DNA from 2 places in the Priestia sp. 10L35 genome. Region 1 is predicted to be linked to the other one. Evidence: riboswitches for the same ligand, from Rfam matches in the RefSeq annotation. Region 1 holds a riboswitch; the other holds the start of a gene.
The links. Region 1 has a riboswitch for cobalamin ahead of AC1DEF_RS06705 ((2Fe-2S) ferredoxin domain-containing protein). Riboswitches for the same ligand answer to the same signal wherever they lie in the genome.
Positions count from the first base shown of each region.

Region 2: it holds a riboswitch for cobalamin, as region 1 does, so the genes downstream of both, AC1DEF_RS00085 (ribonucleoside-diphosphate reductase subunit alpha) here and AC1DEF_RS06705 ((2Fe-2S) ferredoxin domain-containing protein) in region 1, are expected to answer to the same signal.

Region 1 covers NZ_JBFTKA010000002.1:153,481-157,589, reverse strand. The annotation lists gene AC1DEF_RS06715 (sirohydrochlorin chelatase) at 1-181, opposite strand, end outside; gene cobJ (precorrin-3B C(17)-methyltransferase) at 200-1,822, opposite strand; gene AC1DEF_RS06705 ((2Fe-2S) ferredoxin domain-containing protein) at 1,836-2,216, opposite strand; cobalamin riboswitch at 2,318-2,497, opposite strand; cobalamin riboswitch at 2,616-2,794, opposite strand; gene AC1DEF_RS06700 (hypothetical protein) at 2,941-3,099, opposite strand; gene AC1DEF_RS06695 (hypothetical protein) at 3,293-3,421, opposite strand; gene AC1DEF_RS06690 (M42 family metallopeptidase) at 3,450-4,109, opposite strand, start outside.
Region 2 covers NZ_JBFTKA010000001.1:17,141-21,249, reverse strand. The annotation lists gene AC1DEF_RS00090 (ribonucleotide-diphosphate reductase subunit beta) at 1-302, opposite strand, end outside; gene AC1DEF_RS00085 (ribonucleoside-diphosphate reductase subunit alpha) at 319-2,562, opposite strand; cobalamin riboswitch at 2,696-2,881, opposite strand; gene menC (o-succinylbenzoate synthase) at 3,162-4,109, opposite strand, start outside.

The DNA.
Region 1 (4,109 bases):
CTCCTTTTGCCACACATGTATCAATGCCTTGACTTACATTTGGGCGCTCAAATTCTAGAAAACACGTTTCTATTAAGATAGATGCGTCCCAATCATGCTTCATAGTCGAAATAAATTCGCGAATTTGATCGTTCCCTTCAGGATCTCTGCTTCCATGACCGACAAATAAAACTGATTTCATATAATGCCCTCCCATTTTTTAATCTCCACACGGAGCTGGTTCTACTTTTATTTTTGGTGTTATATCTTGATAGTCGAATCCATAAACGTTCTTCACACGCTTAAAGAATTTATGAAATCGCTCATTAGGATGACCTTTTTCTTTATATTCATGGACAATGTTCTCCACTATTTCAACAATGTCATCGGGTGCTATGCCTTCCGCCACAATTTGACCTGAATGCGCATTTCGTCCAACCGTTTTAGCTCCTAAAAATAAATCAAACGCACCTTTTCTATAGACAATGCCGATATCTTCTTGAACTGCGCCATAACAGGCCATACCGCATCCATTAATACCAAGCTTCAGCTCTTTTGGCATGTCCCTTCCCCCGAGGCGTTTTTGTAATTCTTCCGTATGTGGAATAGCATCGCTTTTTTCTCCATCACAAAAATCACACGCTTTAATTGTGAACACGTCTCCGACCGGAGATAGTAAAAAGGAAGCTGCTTGGAGCTTTTTAATAATCACATCTGGCTGGGCTGTTGGAATTTGCAGTTTGATTTGATGGTCAGGTGTATACTCCATCGTACCTTTTTCACCAACAACTTCTGCTAGTGTGGTCATTTGAACAGGCGTGAATTTCTTATTTGCAAGTCCTGGGCTAACCGCCACTTCGAAAATTGACTCTATTGGCTGATGTACGACCGCAGAAGTGGTTTCACCTAAAATTGCTTGAAGCGCTTCTTCTGCAAGAGCTCGTGAAGTTGCTGTTTCTTCTGATTTGGTCTGAACTGCTTCAATTGCTGAAGCTGTTTGCTCTACAGTCTCTTCTTGATCGAGAGCCCATGGTTCTGCTTCTTTTCGAAGTCGCTGATGCGGTCTTAGCGGCTGCTCCGTTTGGTTGAGGGTATATTTCCGCTGATACCCGCGCGGTGTAATCATTAAATCGTCGTAAAAGAACGTAGATGAATTTCCGACAACAACGGTAGTCAGCATGCCTATTTCGTGGTTTAACATGTCTTTTAAGTTAGTCATTACGACTTCTTCACGGTCACGATAAGCGCTTTTCACAAGACCAACAGGCGTATCAGGAGAACGGTACTTTAATAGAATCCTTTGCGCTTCAACAATTTGTCTTGTTCGTCTTCCGCTTTTTGGGTTGTAAAAAGCCACTACAAAATCTGCTTGTGCAGCTGCTTCAATTCTTTTTTCGATTAGCTCCCAAGGCGTAAGGTGGTCACTTAAACTAATCGTACAAGCATCGTGCATCACGGGCGCTCCAAGGAGAGATGCGCATGAATTGATAGCCGAAATGCCAGGAATTACTTCCAGCTCTACGCCCGTTTCTTTTTTCCAGCCTTTTTCAATCAACACTTCATACACAAGGCCTGCCATTCCGTATACTCCTGCATCTCCGCTCGAAATGACAGCTACGGTTTTTCCTGCTTCAGCTTGCTTTACAGCTTCCTGTGCACGGCTTACTTCTTCGGTCATTCCCGTACTAATAATTTGCTGATTCGTTAACAGTCCTTGAATTAATTCCACATAGGTTTTGTAACCGATGATCATATCACTTTCTTGAATGGCTTCTCTTGCTCGCTGTGTAATATGTTCAAAGCTTCCCGGCCCAAATCCAATAACTAACAGTTTACCTTTCATGCTAGCTCCTCCTTTATGCGTTACTCTTTACTTTGTCAATTCCCTCTATGGAGTCACTGTTTTCCGGAGAAACGAAACCATTTTGATCATATTCATAAATAAGCGATTCCTTTATACTGCAGCCTCCTGCTAAATGCTCTTCGACAATCCGGTGAGCCACGGTTTCAGTGACCTGCTTGTACCAATCTCCTGAAGGATAGACGATAGCTACAGGAGCATCTTTGCATCGTCCGTTACAGCGCGTACGCGTTGTATGAACCGTTTCATCCAAATCCAGTTCCGTCACTTTATTTCGAATAGCTTGTGTGGCTTCTTCTCCACCTTTTCTCATACAGCTGCTTCCATTACAAATCAATACGTGATGTTTTGTTCCGTTTAAGTTCCACGTCGTCACACTCATTCGCTCCTTTACTAAAAAAAGCGCCTCTATCAATGATAGAGGCGCAGAAAATTCAAACTAAGTTTTTGCACTTCCACCTATATCCCGTAGGGTAAGCTTCGCATTAGAAAAAGGCTGGTTTCCTGACTTCGATTCATCACTTGATTGCGCCTTCCCAAATACAGTGGCATATGCAATCAGCTCCTCTTCACAGTGGCGGGTACCGCGCTGGCTTCACACCAGACTTCCCATTTAACGCAATGTGAACATTGCGCACCTTTTTTGCACGATATGTAGTTTTTCGATACGAGAAAAACCCGCTTCGCTAATATGCGAGCGGGTAAAACGTCAGAATAAGAGTGTACACGAATGCCACTTTAAGCCAACGTTTCCCTTCCCGCTCCCCGGAGAAATAGAAACTTCACAATAAAGACAGGTCTCCTGACTTGTGTATCATTCTACTTGAGAACCTTCCCGTGATTTTTTCACAGTGGTTATACTCGTTCGTCCACACTTACAGTTGCGGGGGCAGTACTGGTCTTTCACCAGTTTCCCTATTAAGCCTTCTTGGCATCTTTACTGTTGCTGTTTGATATATATGAACCTTTTAAACTATCAGAATAATAGAAGTAACTACCATATCATAGCGTACATTTTTTTTTATTTCAACTCTATTCTTTTCGGAAGATACAAGCACCTATAAAAAAACAAGAGCATAAAGTCAGCTCTTGTTTTTTCATTATATAGCTACTAATGTTAAATGAGGATCATTATAATACACCACTTCTGAAAGAACTTTACAGCCATTTGTTTTGGCAAAAGCTTCTCTCGCCTGCTTTTCAGTTTCAAATTCAAACATTTTCATTTCTTTTCCAGCATATACCGTCAGTACCCACATGAAAAGATTCGCCTCCGATTATTGTAGTGATCGCTATATCCACATTATGCCGAAACCATTTCCTTTTGAAAACCCATTCTACAAAACTTGTCACAAGAAACTTTTAAAAATTTAAAAACATTTTAACTTCTGTAAATGAACAAAATGTACAAAAGGTTTAAGCAATATTATACCTCTTTAAAAAGGTGCTTTTTTAATCAACTGTTGCTTCACCAGTAAAAAATATATAGTATTTATTAAAAAAAGAAGCCGGACAGCCGGCTTCTTTTTTAGGAAAGGAAAGTACAGACATCACAATCACGTCCCGCTCTTTATTTTGCATAAAAATACACTAATTAAATATTGCTTTCTTAAAGCAGAACCATGTTCGATTGCACATAGTGATAAAGAAGCTTATACGTATGGTTTAATGAATCTTGATGCGTTCTCTCAAACGCATGAGAAGAATCAATTCCTGGACCAATTAAGCCGTGTACGATATCGTGTCCGGCACGAATAGCAGCAGAAGCATCTGATCCGTAAAACGGATAAATATCTAATTTGTACTGAATATCATGCTGCTTAGCTAGCTCCACCAAATGCTTTCTCAAACCGTAATGATATGGGCCGCTTGAATCTTTTACACAAATAGACACGGTGTATTCATCGGTAGATTGTCCATCTCCCATAGCACCCATATCAACCGCTAAGTATTCTACTGTTTGAGGCGTAATGTTCGAATTCCCTCCGTATCCAATTTCTTCATTATTTGAAATGAGAAAATGCGTAGTGTATGGCAGTTCGATCTGTTCTTCTTGAATTGTTTTTATGAGCTGAAGCAATAAAGCTACGCTTGCTTTATCATCGAGATGACGAGATTTAATAAAACCGCTTTTTGTTATTTCTACACGAGGATCAAACGAAACAAAGTCGCCTACTTCAATTCCAAGGCTGCGAACATCTTCTGCGCTATGTACTTTTTCATCCAATCGAATTTCTATATTTTCTTGATTTCGCTCAGCTTTCCCTGC
Region 2 (4,109 bases), on a different contig from region 1:
TAGTCAGCTACTTTGCTAGCATAATCTGATTGAATACTGTCCAGTAGCGCCAGCAAGCCAATAATTTTCAAAAAGCTCTCTTGTTCGTCAGCCGTTAACTGAGGGAACTGCTTAATATCTTGACCCATATTAATTTCAAACGGCGTCCAGAAGTTAGCTAGCATACGTTTGTATTTAGGGAACGCCCATGAAAATCGGACGTCATCCCAGTTTAGAATATTTGAGCTCTTGCCGTTAATGATTCCTGTCGAACGGTTCGGAGCTGTTTCGTTCATTAATTCTCGTTTTAACATGCTTGTCATCAATTATTCACTCCTTTTAACTATGACAGCTTTCACATTCTTCAATGACTTCACTTGATGTTGAACGTACGTAGTAGGTCGTTTTTAACTTTTCTTTCCATGCCGTCATATGAAGATCCAGCAGCTCTTTTGCTCGGATATCATTTTGCACATATAAGTTGAATGAAATGGATTGATCAATATGACGCTGGCGCTTGGCGTTTTGCTTAATGCTCCAGTGCTGATCAATTAAATAAACGGACTTATAATACCAGTTTGTTGCTGGTGATAAATCTGGTGCCGTCACCGGGATTTTATAGTTTTTCTTTTCCTCTGAATAAAACTTACGGAAAATCGGATCAATACTTGCAGTAGAACCCGCGATAATAGATGTTGATGAATTAGGTGCTACAGCCATTAAGTAGCCATTTCTTATCCCATTGCTTTGAACATCGTTACGCAGTTCACTCCACGCTTCGCTTGTGTATTTACGTGTTTCAAAATAAGCGCCTGACTCAAAATCTGAGCCTTTAAATAATGGATATGCACCTTTTTCTTTAGCTAAGTTCATGCTTGCCTGTACGGTTAAGTAAGCAATTTGCTCGTACAATTCATCGCAATATGCTACCGCTTCATCTGTTTCCCATGCTATTTTCTTTAAGGCAAGCAGATGGTTCCAACCAAATGTGCCAAGTCCTACTGCGCGGTACTTTTGGTTTGTTAGTTTTGCTTGAAGTACTGGCAAATCATTTAACTCAATAACGTTATCAAGCATGCGTACTTGAATTGGAATTAAACGTTCAAGCACATCTTCAGTTACGGCTCTCGCTAAGTTGATAGAAGAAAGATTACATACAACAAAATCGCCCGGATTCTTTGTAATAATAATTTTTCCGTCTTCCGTAATTTCCTCTGTTACGACCGTTGTGCTTTGGTTTTGCGTAATTTCTGTACATAAGTTGCTGCAGTAGATCATGCCCTCGTGGCGGTTTTGATTAGCTCGGTTAACCGTATCACGATAAAACATATAAGGCGTTCCGGTTTCAAGCTGGGAAAGCATAATGCGCTTGAAGATTTCAATAGCAGGTACTGTTTCTCTTGAAAGCTGTTCATTATTTACACACTCAGCGTAACGAGTGCGGAACGAACCGCTGCCTTCTTCTTCATCATAAAAATCTTCTAACGAGTAGCCCATCAGCGTACGAACTTCGTGAGGATCGAATAAGTGCCAGTCTTCACGTGCCTCTACTTTTTCCATAAACAAATCTGGCAAACATACGCCAGTGAATAAATCATGCGTGCGCTGACGTTCGTCACCATTGTTCAAACGCGCGTCTAAGAATGAAAAGATGTCTTTGTGCCATACGTCTAAATATACGGCAATAGCTCCTTGTCGTTGACCTAGCTGATCGACACTTACAGCCGTATTATTTAGCTGTTTCATCCATGGAATTGTTCCTGATGATACGCCTTTAAAGCCTTTTATATCACTTCCTCGGCTTCTAATATGACCAAGGTAGACACCAATTCCGCCTCCATTTTTACTAAGCGTGGCCAAATCTGTATTGCTATCATAAATACCGCGTAAGCTGTCATCAATCGTATCAATAAAGCAGCTAGATAGCTGTCCGTAGCTCTTTCCTGCGTTTGAAAGTGTTGGTGTGGCAACCGTCATATATAGACTAGAAAGCGCCCAATACGCTTCTTTTACTAATGCTGTTCGATTTTCTTTCTTTTCTTGAGACATCAGCGTCATAGCAATGATAAGAAAACGTTCTTGCGGTAATTCGTATACGCGCTTATCATGTGATGTCGCTAAGTAGCGATCTGCTAATGTCAACAATCCAATGTATGTAAATAAACGATCGCGTTCAGGAATAATGACTGAAGCAATTTCATTAATTTCTTCTTCTGTATATGTTTTTAATAGCTGCTTATTATAAATGCCGATTTTTGTTAGTTCTTGAATAAGCTGATAAAACGAACCGTACTTCTCTTTTTTATCGTAACCTCGGTTGTCCGCTGCTTTTCGATATAGTTCGTTTAAGTAGACGTCTGCCGCTACGTACGTCCAATCGGGTTCTTCCATTGAAATACGCTCTAAGGCTGCCAAAATTAGGACGTTTGCAACCTTTTCGTCCGTCATATTTTCCTTTACTGTAACAGTTTGAATAACCTTTTCCTCATAAAAAGAAAAATCAAGCTGCGTAAATTCTTTTTTTAAACGTTCAATATATGCAGTTAATTCATGTAGAATTGTAGGCTTTAATGTATTCACCATAAATATGGCTCCTCTCTTCACTTCAAAATAAAAAATCGCTCACCGTACCTCGGTGAGCGAATAGAACGAAGATAGAAGAAGACACTAAGTCTTTTCTCAATCCTCGCTCTACCCTCTCACCTCCCGAAGAAGATAAAACGACATAAAAAAGGCAGGTCTCCTGACTTATGCTTCTTTTTACTTTAAGGCCTTCCCATGATGTTTACTCACAGTGGATTTCCTTATTTCATCAGCATTCACAGTTGCGGGGACAGCTTTGGATTTTCACCAAATTCCCTTTTAAGTCTTTTTATCAGACACCTTTTTCACTGGAAAACACAAAATATAGTATTTTATTATGGATTTCAAAACAACATATTGTGTTATGTTATAAACACATTATATAGGACAACTTAGAAAACTATCAACCTATTTTCAAAAATAATTTTGTTTTTTACGATAAAACTCTTCGACTTTTTTCATCAAACTATTCCATCATAACATGTTTTGACACGCTTGATGGAACAATGTGCTCTTTTTAAAAAATTTGTCCTATTTTTCTACTAAACATTGACAACCTCAATAAAAAAAACCGTTTTTCATCAAAAAACGGTTGTTAATTATTTGTATTCTTTTTCAAATGCTGTGATTGTTTTGATAAACTTTTTATCAATATCGTATCCTATCCCCGGTTTTCCCTTCACCTTTATTACTCCGGCTTCTACCTCTACTTCGGGCTTAATAATATCTTTTTCCCAATAGCGAGACGACGCAGAAATATCACCTGGTATCGTGAAAGAAGGCAGTGTGGCAAGGGCAAGGTTATGAGCTCGTGAAATCCCTGCTTCTAACATTCCTCCAACCCAAAGTTTTACACCATGCTGGGCGCATAAATTATGAATTTGCTTTGCTACGGACATTCCGCCAACTCGCCCGATTTTCACATTGATAATCTTACAGCTTTCTTGTTCGATTGCATGACGTGCATCTTCATAGCTCACAATACTTTCATCTAAGCAAATTGGCGTCTTTATTTGCTTTTGTAACAATCGATGATCAAGGATATCATCAGAACTTAACGGCTGTTCGATCATCATTAAATTCAATTCATCTAGTTTCTTCAATGAATCACTATCGCTTAACGTATAGGCCGAATTGGCATCAGCCATAAGAGGAATGCTTGGAAATTCATCTCGAATTTGTTTCAGTAGCTCATAGTCAGCACCCGGCTTAATTTTCACTTTAAAGCGCTTATAGCCATCTTTCATGTAAGTCTTTATTTGTTCTTTCATTACAGAAATGTCATTTAAGCCAACTACCACTCCAGCTTCTACAGCAGGCCTTACTCCGCCAATTACTTCAGATAACGGCTTATTTTGCCGCTTTGCATACAAATCCCATACAGCACAGTCCAAAGCTGCTTTAGCCATGTTATTTCGCTTTAGAGGTTTGAATAGCTTTTGAACATCCTCTGGTTTTTGAAGCTGCTGATGAAGAAGCGAGGGAATTAAAAAATCGTCTAACATATGAAAACACGTCTGAATCGTTTCTTCCGTATACCAAGGAGA